Regions from separate parts of the Azospirillum sp. HJ39 genome, predicted to be linked through region 3. Evidence: predicted binding sites of a transcription regulator. Region 3 holds the regulator's gene; each other region holds the start of a gene.
The links. Region 3 encodes PhoB, which activates phosphate uptake and scavenging genes when phosphate is short. Its sites were predicted from a motif close to TNTCATAAAACTGTCA; they were not measured.
Positions count from the first base shown of each region.

Region 1: the regulator PhoB is predicted to act here: its motif matches at 1,658-1,673, upstream of ABMY26_RS28715 (5'-nucleotidase, lipoprotein e(P4) family).
Region 2: the regulator PhoB is predicted to act here: its motif matches at 1,678-1,693, upstream of ABMY26_RS34515 (DUF47 domain-containing protein).
Region 4: the regulator PhoB is predicted to act here: its motif matches at 1,316-1,331, upstream of ABMY26_RS20785 (RNA degradosome polyphosphate kinase).

Region 1 covers NZ_CP167912.1:244,437-247,622, forward strand. The annotation lists gene ABMY26_RS28710 (hypothetical protein) at 570-722, shown strand; gene ABMY26_RS28715 (5'-nucleotidase, lipoprotein e(P4) family) at 759-1,637, opposite strand; gene ABMY26_RS28720 (glutathione S-transferase family protein) at 1,770-2,393, opposite strand; gene ABMY26_RS28725 (LysR family transcriptional regulator) at 2,505-3,186, shown strand, end outside.
Region 2 covers NZ_CP167913.1:666,365-669,550, forward strand. The annotation lists gene ABMY26_RS34500 (hypothetical protein) at 1-282, opposite strand, end outside; gene ABMY26_RS34505 (hypothetical protein) at 377-625, opposite strand; gene ABMY26_RS34510 (hypothetical protein) at 969-1,502, opposite strand; gene ABMY26_RS34515 (DUF47 domain-containing protein) at 1,781-2,425, shown strand; gene ABMY26_RS34520 (anion permease) at 2,436-3,186, shown strand, end outside.
Region 3 covers NZ_CP167911.1:131,242-134,427, reverse strand. The annotation lists gene ABMY26_RS14110 (Bax inhibitor-1/YccA family protein) at 1-284, shown strand, start outside; gene ABMY26_RS14105 (S-adenosyl-l-methionine hydroxide adenosyltransferase family protein) at 413-1,141, opposite strand; gene phoB (phosphate regulon transcriptional regulator PhoB) at 1,303-2,007, opposite strand; gene pstB (phosphate ABC transporter ATP-binding protein PstB) at 2,098-2,916, opposite strand; gene pstA (phosphate ABC transporter permease PstA) at 2,922-3,186, opposite strand, start outside.
Region 4 covers NZ_CP167911.1:1,593,330-1,596,515, reverse strand. The annotation lists gene ABMY26_RS20785 (RNA degradosome polyphosphate kinase) at 1-1,216, opposite strand, end outside; gene ABMY26_RS20780 (histidine phosphatase family protein) at 1,395-1,913, shown strand; gene ABMY26_RS20775 (CHAD domain-containing protein) at 2,097-3,186, shown strand, end outside.

The DNA of each region.
Region 1 (3,186 bases), on a different replicon from region 3:
TTCGCATGAAATGGCTGGGTGCTTATGCAGGTCCACACTATGTACGCGAGCGGTCGGAGCGGAGCGACCGTGCAATTGCCGGCGGTGACCTCGCCGAAGGGGATTTTCTCGATGCCGGTCAACGGCTTGCCGGCCGTCAACCTGACGAGGACAGAATCAGTCAAAGATGGCGTCGAGTCAATCCGCATGGGTTGAGGAAACTTGCGGCATCTTGTCCGGATTCCGGCGGGGAAAGCGGTTAAATCCCTGATTCGTATCTATTTCTCGATACGCCTACAATCGCGTGCGTTTGATTTCGTGGCAATATTACGGCTTTGTCACGCGCCGCCGCGGCTTGCCGATACCGAAGTAAAAAACATCGGCCTTCCGAGTTCAGGCAGTCTTGCGCGAAAGTGGTAGAGGTTTGGTGCCGGACCGGTTTGAATGCAGCGACCTGTACATTCGAGGTATGCCTTATCCACGGCGGTACATCGCAAGTGCCTGCCTCAAGTCCCGGGCTCTTTAACAGTCGTTAAGGATCGTAACCTCATGATGACGTCAACGCCATCCCGCTCCCGGAGCCACAGGCCATGTCGATCTACAACGCCGCCTCTTTCGAAGCCGCCCCCTCCGCCGAGCCGAAGATCCGCAAGATGCGCGGGCTTCCGCGGGTGGCCGTCTGGGCGGTGATGATCGGTGCGCCGTGGGTTGTCATCGTGCAGGCGGTGCGCCTGCTTTTCTGAGCCCGGCGCACCGATCATCCACCTTGCTGGGCCGCCTTACTGGGCCGGCGCCCAGGGTTCCAGCGCGCCGATCTTCTTTGCCCGCTTCTCGTCCGCCGACAGCTTGAAATTATGGCTGTAGGGCGCGCTCTCGAACGAGCCGTAGCCGGGATTGGCCAGCATCAGCCAGTCGCGCCCGAAATGCTCCTTCGCCGCCTCGTAGGCCTTCAGCCGGTCCGCCTCGCTGCCGTTGTAGGCGTCGGTGAAGTCGCCGAAATTGTCGCCGAACAGCAGGACGATCCGGTAATCCTTGGCGATGGCCGCGCGCCGCGTGCTTTTCGCCGATCCCCAGTCCGGCTTTTCCTTGGACATCAGGAAGGTATCGACGTTGCCGCCCATCGGGAAGCCCAGCGCCTGCGCGTTGCGGCGGGTCGGCTCCTCCTGGTCGGCGCTGCGGTTGGTCACGTAGAAGACCTTGACGCCCTTCGATTCGGCATAGTGCGTGAACTCCACGGCGCCCGGCACCGCGGTCGCCTTCTCCGCCTTCACCCAGCCATCCCAGCTCTTGGGCGAGAAGTCGGTGCCGGTGGTCACGAGGCCGGCCTGATAGGCCGAGTTGTCCATCGCCGTCTCGTCCAGGTCCAGCACCACCGCCGGCGGCAGGTCCTGGTAAGCGCCGGTCTGCTCGGTCGCCGCGGTCCAGGTCTTGTCGGCCAGCGCCTTGTCCAGCTGGATCCTGCCCAGCGCATAGACCGCCAGCGCATTCGCCTTGTATTCGACCGAGCGCTGCATCCACAGCTCGGCGTTCAGCAGGTCGTTCTGCGGCACCGGGCCTTGGGGAGCCGGATCCGCCGCCAGAGCGGGACCGGCCAGAAGGGAGAGGACAACCGCACCGGACAGCAGCGACCAGCGCCCGGAACAGGCGGATTTGCGCATCGACACACCCATCGATCAAGTGTCATGGAACCGTCATCGAACCACAGTTCAGGGCGCTTGGCGATGGTGCCGTGACGCTTGCGTCAGTAACAAAACGTCGCTTGCGTCAAGCTGTCCGGGCACCGGTTCGGCTCAGGCCGGTTCGGGGGCGGGGCTGCGCGGCATCGGCGTGCACCGCGGGATCGCCTCCACCCGTTCGAGCCAGCGCCGCACGGCGGGGTATGGATCGAGCGGCACCCCGCCTTCCGGTGCACGGGCGACATAGGCGTAGCAGGCGAGGTCGGCGATGGTCGGCCGCTCCGCCGCCAGCCAGTCCCGGTTTGCCAGATGCCCGTCCATGAAGCGCAGGATCCGTTCGGCGAGCGCATGCGCGTCGGCGTAGGAGGTGGTTCCGCCCCACAGGGTCAGGAAGCGTGCCCGCGCCGGTCCGAAGCGCAGTTCGGCCGATGCGATCGACAGCCAGCGCTGGACCTGTGCGGCCTCCTCCGGTGCCTTCGGGCTCCACAGGCCGCTGCCGTCGTACCGGCTGGCGAGGTAGACCAGGATCGCGGTCGAATCCGCCAGGGCCAGCTCGCCATCGACAAGAACCGGGATCTGTCCAAGCGGATTGAGGGCGAGGAATCCATCGGATTTCTGCAGCTCGGCATTCGCGTCGACATAGCGGAATGGCAGGCCGAGGATGTTCAGGAAGGCTTCGACCCGGTGGACATGGCCGGACAGCGGCGTTCCGTAGAGCGTGATGGCTGGGGTGGTCACCGGCTGGTTCTCCGTTGTCTTGGGCGGTCGATGCGTGCAAGACAACCACTTGCGCGGTTCGGCAGGAATGCGCTTTGATCGCAAGGAACTCTTTCGGAAACTGGAAGAATCGTGGACCGGCTGGACGAACTGGCGATCTTCGTTGCGATCCTGGAGACCGGCAGCCTTGCCGCCGCCGCCAAGCGGCTGCGCCGCTCCGCACCTGTCGTCACCCGCGCCCTGTCGGGGCTGGAGGAGCGGCTGGGCCTGCGGCTGATCGAGCGGACCACCCGCAATCTCGCCCCGACCGATGCCGGGCGGCGGCTGGCGGAGCAGGCGCGCCGGCTGCTGGCCGACTATGACGAGGCGCTGGCCGCCACCGGCACCGACCGGCCGCTGCGCGGGCGGCTGCGCATCACCGCGCCGGTGATGTTCGGGCGCGAGCATGTGACGCCGCTGGTCCTCGACTTCATGCGTGCCCTGCCCGACATCCGGATCGAGCTGGTGCTGTCCGACGGCAACCTCGACCTGATCGAGGAGGAGCTGGACGTGGCGATCCGCATCGGCCCGCTTCCCGATTCCGGTCTGGTCGCCCGGCGGGTCGGGCAGGTCGGGCGTCATCTCGTTGCCAGCCCCGCCTATCTGGCGCGGCGCGGCACTCCCGAAACGCCGGAGGATCTGGCCGCCCACGACGTCATCGTCTCGACGGGCCGCTCCGGATCGCCGGAATGGCGCTTTCTGATCGATGGGCGGGAGCGGCTGGTCAGGGTCGCGCCGCGCCTTGCCGTCAGCCACATCGACTCGGCCCTGCTCG
Region 2 (3,186 bases), on a different replicon from region 3:
GAGCTGCACGCGTCCGCCATTCATGCGGGCGTCGTCGACGCGGGCGATGGCGGGCAGGGCGCGCAGGAAGGCGGCACCGGTGTCGGTCGCCTCGAACAGGACATGGCCCTGGCGGTCCTGGCCGCGGAACCGGGCCTCGGTCGCCATGCCGGCATTGCGGACGGCGGCGGACAGGTCGGACACGGCCTTCCAGACGCGGGCACGGTGTTCGGCGGCACTGGCGCATCCGGTCGCATCCGCGACGGCCAGCGTTACGGTGAAGGAATGAAGCTCGATCGCCATGGTGGCACCACGGAACAGGGATTGGCGGGATTTGAAGAACCCGGATCGTTCCGGCCGTCGGCCGGATACGGGGCCGGCCCTGGGATCGAGAAACTCAGTCGTAACGGGGAAGCTTCGACAGGACAATGTCGCTGATGAGACCGCGCAGCTGGCTGACCGGGAGCTGTTCGACCGGGATTCGCACGGCGCGGGCATAGGTCTCGCAAACGTGCCAGGCGTGGTCGGGTTCGACCAGGATGTGCCGGGCGAGATCGTGTTCGTCGGCGTTCGCCCTACCGGGGAGCGCCTTTTCACAGGCCAGAGCGGTATTCACCATGTCGCTGGCCAGACTGTTCAGATTCATGGATGGCACCTTCCCATGTTCGGGAATTGGTTGGGGACACTGACAGATTAGACCTTCGGACCGGCCGCTACAACGGTGCCTATGACGTTCGTCTGTGACAAATGGACATTCGTATCACGACGGGCGTTCCGGCAGTTCCGCCGCATGGTGGCCCTTCGACCCGCGGCGCCCCTGGAGAAGGGGCGTGACGCGGGCGGCCTCTGCGGGCGTAAACATAGGGTGGACCGGTTTATTCCGCCTGTGACCGTTTCGCGGGGCAGACGCGGCAAATTCCGGCCGGCTCACGCGGCAATCCCCTCTTGCGCGGGATGCGGTTTTGCACATCGGAGGGGGCTGGGCCGGCTCAGGTCCGGATCAGCCCGTCCGGCTTGGAGGGTGCCGGAGCCGGTGCGGCGGGGGGCGTGGCCGGCGCCGGGGTCAGCTGCCAGTTGTCGAGCGCGCGCCTCAGCGCGTCGAGGCCGGCGCCGGCGGTGGTCTTCGCCTCGTCGGCGGCGCGGGTGATGGCGGCACAGAGTGCGGCGCGGCGTTCGGGGTCGTCGCGGCTTTCCTCCAGCGCGCGGCCGACGTCGTCGGTGGTGCCGCTGCCGTTGGCATCGGGCTGTGCCGTCTTGGGGTCGATGCCCAGCAGCGGCAGCAGATACTCCCGTCCCTTCTCACGGGCGAGCGCCACCGCCTTTTCGCCGAACAGCTCAGCGGTCGCAAGACCGGCGTCCCAGGTGCCGAGCGCGGCCGAGACGGTGGGGCTGCAGCGTCCGGCGGCGGCATCGCCGGCCGTCTGGGCGTGCAGCGGTGCCGCTGCCAGCAGGGGGGCCAGCAAGAGGGCCGGCAGCAGAGCCGGCAAGGCAAGGCGGCGTAGCGGAAGGGGCGGGCACGTCATTGCGGGGGAACCTGCGGTCGGGTGGGGCCGGTAGGCGGAGATCCGGCGGATATCCGGCTGGGATTTGGGGTGGCGCGGCCGTGCTTTCCATGGCGGAGCGCCCGGAGCGGACCCGTTCCGCCGGTGCCGGAAAACGCGGCACCAGGCAACGACCTGTGGCGATTTTGTTACCAGATGACTGTTTCATGGCATTTACATGACATGCCGCCGCTGCACTGCCCGGCGAAGCGTGCTAAGAGCAGCCGAAATTTCGTACAGTCCACGCGAGACACCGTCCCATGCTGCTGCGCGCATTCCGTTCGCTGATGCCGAAGGAGGAACGCTTCGTCGACCAGTTCGTCGAGCAGGCCCGCCACATCGCCGCAGCCGCCATCGCATTGGAAGCGGTGATGGAGTCCGCGCCGGACGAGCGTCCGCAGAAGGTCGCGGCGCTGAAGCGGGTGGAGAAGGACGCCGACCGCATCGCCAAGGATGCCGGGCGCGACCTGCACCGCGCCTTCATCACCCCCTTCGACCGCTCGGACATCCTGTCGCTGATCAACGCGCTGGACGACGCCATCGACCTGATGGACGAGGTGCCGCGCCATGCCGGCCTCTATGGCGTCGAGGATTTCGACGAGCCGATGCGGCGTTTCGTCGCGCTGATCCGCCAGCAGGCGGACGTTCTGGTGGAGCTGATGCCGCTGCTGGGCGCCATCGCCCGCAACGCGGAGCGGATCGACCATCTCTGCGGCCGGCTGTCCGACCTGGAGGACGAGGCCGACGACGTGCTGCGCGATGCGCTGAAGGCGCTGATCGCGGAGAAGCCGGACATGATCGCCTTCCTCGGCCGGCGCGAACTGTATGAGATGCTGGAGGCGGTGACCGACCGGTGCGACGACGTCGGCGACCTGGTCGCGGGCATCACGCTCGACCAGGTGTGAGGCGGCGGTAATGGAGGCCCTGCAACTCGGTCTGCCGGCGATCGTCGTCATCGTCTTCGTCGCGCTCGCCTTCGACTTCATCAACGGACTGCACGACGCGGCGAACTCCATCGCCACCGTGGTGTCGACCCGCGTGCTGTCCCCCAAGCTGGCCGTCCTGTGGGCGGCCTTCTTCAATTTCATCGCCTTCCTGTTCTTCGGCCTGCATGTCGCCACCACGGTCGGCACCGGGCTGGTCGATCCGCTGGTGATGGACCCGGCGGTGATCCTGGCGGCGCTGATCGGCGCCATCGGCTGGAACCTGATCACCTGGTGGCTTGGGCTGCCCTCCTCCTCGTCCCATGCGCTGGTCGGCGGCATCGCCGGGGCCGGCATCGCCAAGGCGGGGCTCGGCGCCATCATCGCCAGCGGCTTCACCAAGACCGCGGTCGCCATCGTGCTGTCGCCGGGCATCGGCCTGCTGCTGGCACTGCTGCTGATGCTGGTGGTGTCCTGGCTGCTGCGCCGCGCCCCGCCCTTCGCGGTCGACCGGCAGTTCCGCCATCTCCAGCTGGTCTCGGCGGCGCTCTACAGCCTGGGCCATGGCGGCAACGACGCGCAGAAGACGATGGGCATCATCGCCGTTCTGCTGTTCAGCCAGGGCATGCTGGGCGACAGCTTCCACGTTCCCTTCTGGGTCATCATCGCCTGTCAGGCGGCGATGGGGCTGGGCACCATGATGGGCGGCTGGCGCATCGTCCGCACCATGGGCTCGCGCATCA
Region 3 (3,186 bases):
GCTCGTTCCTGATGATGGGCGTCATCGGTCTGGTCATCGCCGGCCTGGCGAACATCTTCTTCCAGTCGCCGGCCCTGCATTTCGCGATCTCGGCCATCGGCGTGCTGATCTTCACCGGCCTGACCGCCTACGACACCCAGTCGATCAAGGAAAGCTACGCCGAGGGCTACGATCACGAAAGCACCGGCAAGCTCGCCCTGATGGGCGCCCTGACGCTGTACCTGGACTTCATCAACCTGTTCCAGTTCCTGCTGCAGTTCCTGGGCCAGCGCAACAACGACTAACCCCGAGGACCGTCGCTCGGGGTCCGGGGTTGCCTTCGGACCGTCACTGCATCGGACATCAGCCTATCTGACAAGCCGCCGCCCGGAAGCCACCGCTTCCGGGCGGTTTCGTTTTCAGGGCGCCGGCTTCACGAGTCGACCGTCACTTCATCGCCGACCTGGAGTCCGAGCACCCGGTCGGCACGCCCGCAATTGACCGCGATCTCGACCAGCCCGTTCGAGTTTTCGTACCACAGCGCCTCTCCCGGCCCGACCGCCCCGAAGGTGCCGGCACGGGCGATGCGGGTTCCGGCGACGGTCAGCACCGCATCGGCGGCCAGGGCGCCGGCCCGCATCCCGGTCATGCCATTGCCGTAGACATCGACATAGACGATGCGCGCCAGCTCGTCCGGCCAGCCGGGCCGGTCGATGGCCGCGCCCGGCAGCGGGCTGCGCTCCACCGTCCGGCCGGTCGCCAGCGCAGCGGAAACCGGGGCGAACAGGTCGCGGCCGTGGAAGCTGGCGGAGAGCCGATCCGGAATCCAGTCGATGGTCCAGGCGTTCAGCGACGTTGCGCGGCGGGCCAGCAGGGCGAACAGTCCGTTATCCGGCCCGACGAACCAGCGCCCGTCGGCCTCCACCATCACCGGCCGCCGGTCGGTCCCGACGCCGGGATCGACGACGCAGAGGAAGACGCTTCCGGCAGGGAAGGCCGGAGCGTAGGCGGCAAGCAGATAGGCGGACAGCTGCGGGTCGAAGGCTGGTGCGTCGGCGAACAGGTCGATCACGGGGACACCGGGTGCCTGCTGCGCCACCACCGCTTTCATCTGGCCGGTGTAGGGGCCGCTGAGGCCGAAGTCGGTGAAGAGCAGGATCATGAGCGGCAGTGTAGCGCTGCCCGGTGGGAGATGTCAGGGGACATCGGCCCCCACCCTGACCTCCCCCGCTGGGCGGGGGAGGGGATTGGACCTTTGTCAGTGTGTGGCGGCAATCCCTCCCCCACTCAGTGGGGGAGGATAGGTGGGAGTCTAACCTCTCCTCACATCGACTTCGTATCCAGCGCGTACCCCGCCGAACGTACGGTGCGGATCAGGTCCAGCTCGTCCTCTTCGTTCATCGCCTTGCGCAGGCGGCGGATGTGTACGTCGACCGTACGCGGCTCGACGTACACGTCGTGGCCCCACACCAGATCGAGCAGCTGCTCGCGTGAGAAGACGCGGCCGGGATGCTGCATGAAATGGCGCAGCAGGCGGAATTCGGTCGGGCCGAGATGTACGTCACGGCTGTTCCGGCGGACGCGGTGGGCGGCCAGATCCATGGTCACGTCAGCGAAGGTCAGTACCTCGTCGGTCATGCCGGGGGAGGCGCGGCGCAGCACCGCACGCATGCGGGCCACCAGCTCGGTCGGCGAGAAGGGCTTGGTGATGTAGTCGTCGGCGCCGGAGTTCAGGCCGCGCACCCGGTCGCCCTCCTCGCCGCGGGCGGTCAGCATGATGATCGGGATGTCGCGGGTCTTGGCGTTGCGGCGCAGCTGGCGGCAGACCTCCAGCCCGCTCATCAGCGGCAGCATCCAGTCCAGCAGCACGATGTGCGGCGTCTGTTCGCCGGCGGCCAGCAGGGCCTCCTCGCCGTCGCTGGCGGTGGCGACGCGGAAGCCTTCCTTTTCCAGGTTGTACTTCAGCAGCGTCAGGATATCGGCCTCGTCCTCGACGATCAGGACGAGCGGCTTGAGGGCCGCATTCATGGAGGCTCCGTTCACAGCGCGCGTCTCGACGTTAACCGGCATGGCACAGCCTTTTCAACAGGGAGGGATGGGGCGGAGGCGTCGGCAGGGTCAGCCATAGCGGCCGGTGATGTAGCCCTGGGTGCGCTCGTCGCGCGGGTTGGTGAAGATTTCCTCGGTGTCGTCGCACTCCACCATCTCGCCGAGATGGAAGAAGGCGGTGCGCTGCGACACGCGGGCGGCCTGCTGCATGTTGTGGGTGACGATGACGATGGTGTAGTTGGCCCGCAGCTCGTCGATCAGCTCCTCGATATGGGCGGTCGCGATGGGATCGAGCGCCGAACAGGGCTCGTCCATCAGGATCACCTCGGGGCTGACGGCGATGGCGCGGGCGATGCACAGCCGTTGCTGCTGGCCGCCCGACAGGCTGGTGCCGGGTTCGCGCAGGCGGTCCTTCACCTCGCCCCACAGGCCGGCGCGCTTCAGCGAGGTCTGCACCACCTCGTCCAGCTCGTCGCGGCCGGACGCCAGGCCGTGGATGCGCGGACCGTAGGCGATGTTGTCGTAGATCGATTTCGGGAAGGGGTTGGGCTTCTGGAACACCATGCCGACGCGGGCGCGCAGCTGCACCGCATCGACGGCCTTGCCATAGACGTCCTCGCCGTCCAGCGCGATCCGCCCCTCGACCCGGCAGCCCTCGACGGTGTCGTTCATCCGGTTCAGGCAGCGCAGGAAGGTCGACTTGCCGCAGCCGGACGGGCCGATCAGCGACAGCACCCGGTTCTCCTGGATGTCGAGGTCGATGCCCTTCAGCGCCTGCTTGGCGCCGTAGAACACCTTCACCCCGCTTGCCGTCATCTTGCTGGCGGTGGCACCGCCGCTGCGCCGGTCGGCGCGGGGCCGCAGCTTCAGTTGGGTCTGGATGCTCATGACGCTCACCACCGCCTCTCGAAAAGCTTGCGCAGGACGACGGCCGCCCCGTTCAGCAGGATCAGGACGCCGAGCAGGATCAGGATTGCCGCCGAGGTGCGCTCGGTGAAGGCACGTTCGGGGCTGTCGGCCCACATGTAAATCTGTACCGGCAGCACCGTGGCGCTGTCGGTCAGGCCGTGCGGCACGTCGACGATGAAGGCGACCATGCCGATCATCAGCAGGGGCGCCGTCTCGCCCAGCGCGCGGGCCATGCCGATGATGGTGCCG
Region 4 (3,186 bases), 1.5 Mb from region 3:
CGACCAGCGCCGTCACCGACTTGCCGGCCTCGGCCGCCTCGATCAACGCGGCGACGATCGGGCTGTCCTTGCTGGTGCGGTAGAGCGTCTGCTTGATGGCGACGACCTGCGGGTCACGCGCCGCCTGCCGGATGAACTGCACCACCACGTCGAAGGACTCGTAGGGGTGGTGGACGACGATGTCCTTGTGGCGGATGGCCGCGAAGCAGTCGCCGCCGAAATCGCGGATCCGCTCGGGGAAACGGGCGTTGAAGGGGCGGAAGACCAGATCCGGCCGCTCGTCGACGATCAGCTGCTTGGTGTCGGTCAGGCCGATCAGCCCGTCCAGGATGAAGACGTCGTCTGATGCGACGTTCAACTCGTGGCGCAGGAATTCGCGCAGGTCGGGGGCCATGCCGCTGTCGGTGGCGAGCCGGATGACGCTGCCGCGGCGGCGACGCTTCAGCGCGCTTTCGAAGGTGCGGACCAGATCCTCCGCCTCCTCCTCGATCTCCATCTCGCTGTCGCGCAGGACGCGGAAGACGCCGTGGGCCTTGACCTGGAAGGGCGGGAACAGGCGGTCGATGAACAGCATCACCACCTTTTCCAGCTGGATGAAGCGGATGTCCGAGCCCGGCAGGCGCAGGAATCGATCCAGCTGCGAGGGCAGCGGCACCAGCGCGTCGATGTGCCGGCCCTTGACCGGGTCATGCAGTTGCAGCGCCAGCGAGAATCCGAGATTGGGCAGGAACGGGAAGGGGTGGGCCGGGTCGACCGCGATGGGGGTCAGGATCGGGAAGATGTCGTCGAGGAACCGGGCTTCCAGCCAGTCCTTTTCCCCGTCGCTGAGGTCGGCGGGATCGGCCACAGTGATGCCGGCCTCGCGCAACTCGCCCCTCAGCGAGCGCCACATGGTCTGCTGGCTGTCCATCAGCGTGGCGATCCGCTGCTTGACCGCGGCCAGCTGCTGGGCGGGCGTCAGGTTCTCCGGGCTGGGCGCCTTCACGCCCGCGGCCACCTGCCCTTTCAGGCCGGCGACGCGGACCATGTAGAATTCGTCCAGGTTGCTGGCGGAGATCGACAGGAACCGCAGCCGCTCCAGCAACGGATGGTTCGGGTTGGCGGCCTCGTCCAGGACGCGCTGGTTGAAGGCCAGCCACGACAGCTCCCGATTGATGAAGCGTTCCGGGGCGTTCGGCTCGATGCCGACCGACTCGAGTTCCTGGAGATGGGTCACGTCAACCTCTGAAATCTTGGGGCCCCGAAGGTCTAGAGCCGGCGGCTTCGTGCCGCCGGCTGCCCTTATATGGTGGGCAGACAGAGTATCCCATATGCGTTACGGTTTCAGGACTCCCAATCGGCGATCTGCCGAGCCGTTTTCCGTCCCCCGCCCCTTCCGGACCGATCCTGCCGCCATGAAGACGTTGTTTCTGTTGCGTCATGCCAAATCCGCCTGGGACGATCCGTCGCTGGCCGACCACGACCGCCCCCTCAACGCCCGCGGCGAGCGGGCGGCGGCGCAGGTCGGCGCCTATCTGGCGCGGCACCATGCCCGCATCGACCTCGTCCTGTGTTCGACCGCCGCCCGGGCGGTGGAGACGCGCAAGCGGACGATGGCGGCGATGGGCGCGCCCTACCCGCCGGTCGAGCATGAGCGCGGCCTGTATCTCTGCGGCGCACGCACCCTGCTGGAGCGGCTGCGCGACACGCCGGACACGGCGACCGGGCTGATGCTGGTGGCCCACAACCCGGACCTGCACGAGCTGGCCAACGCGCTGACCGGCAGCGGCGACCATGGGTTGCGCCATGCACTGACCGACAAGTTCCCGACTGCCGCCTGCGCCGTTCTGGTGTTCGAGACGCTGCACTGGGCCGACCTGGAACTGGGGGCCGGCCGGCTGGCGGATTTTGTGCAACCGCGTAAACTCTCTTAACCTGCGGCGGAGGTTGGAGTATCCACGGGTCCACCGGTTCGTTCCAGACCGGTTCATTCCAGGCCGCTCCGGCCGGATTCGGGAGGACGCACAGCCTTGTCACCCGCCATTCCGCCCGTCGCCCCGCCCGCTGGCCCGTCCGCCGGTGCCGACACCCAGCCATCGAGCGCGGGTTTTCGCGAAGTGGAACTGAAGCTCCACGCCGCCCCGGCCGATCTGGCGCGGGTGACGGCGCTGCCGGCGGTGCTGGCGCTGGCCGACGGCCCGCCGGTGACGCAGCGGCTGCGCACCGCCTATTTCGACACGCCCGACCTGCGGCTGGCCGCCAACGGCGTGGCGTTGCGGGTGCGGCAGGAGGGCGACCGCTTCGTCCAGACGCTGAAGACCGTCAACAGCGCCAGCCCCGGCGATTCGGCGGCGGTCGCGGTGCGGCGGGAGTGGGATTGGCCGGTGGCGGGCGAGGCTGTGGAACGCAGCCTGCTGGCCGATCCCGCCGTGGCCGGGCTGGTGCCGGCAGCGGCCCTCGACGCGCTCGACTGCCTGTTCGTCACCGATTTCCGCCGCACCACCCTGCTGGTCCGCCCCGATCCGCTGACCGCAGTCGAACTGGCGGTCGACGACGGCGGCGTCTATGCCGGCGGCCAATCGCTGCCCCTGAGCGAGGTGGAGCTGGAGTTGAAGGCCGGCAAGGTGGCCAGCCTGTTCGATCTCGCCCTCACCCTGCAGAACGCGGTGCCCATGCGCATCGGCACCGAAAGCAAGGCGGAGGCCGGGTTGCGGCTGGTGACCGGCAGGGCGCCGGGACCGGTTGAGGCCGAGGCGCTCGGCCTGTCGCCGCTGACCACGGTGGCGGAGGCCTACCGCCACATCCTGCGCCAGGCGCTCCGCCAATTCCTCGCCAACGAGGCCTGCGCGCTCGGCGGTGCCCACGTCGAGGGGTTGCACCGCATGCGCATCGCGCTGCGCCGGCTGCGCATCGCCCACCGGTTCTTCGCCCCGCTGGTCGCCTCGCCGGACGCCGACCGGCTGGTGGAGGAGAGCCGGGCGCTGGCCAAGCGGCTGGGCCCGGCGCGCGGCTGGGACGTGCTGATGTCCGGCGCCCTGGAGCCGTTGCTGGCCAATCCGTTGCCGGCCGATCCGCGGGGATTGCCCGGCATCGACCGTGCCGCGCTGGAGCGTCTGGCCGCCCTGGCCCGTTCGGCAGGTGCCGGGCCGGCGCGGGAGGCGATGGCGGCGATCCTGGCGCCCGGCTGCACCACCATGGTGCTGGCGC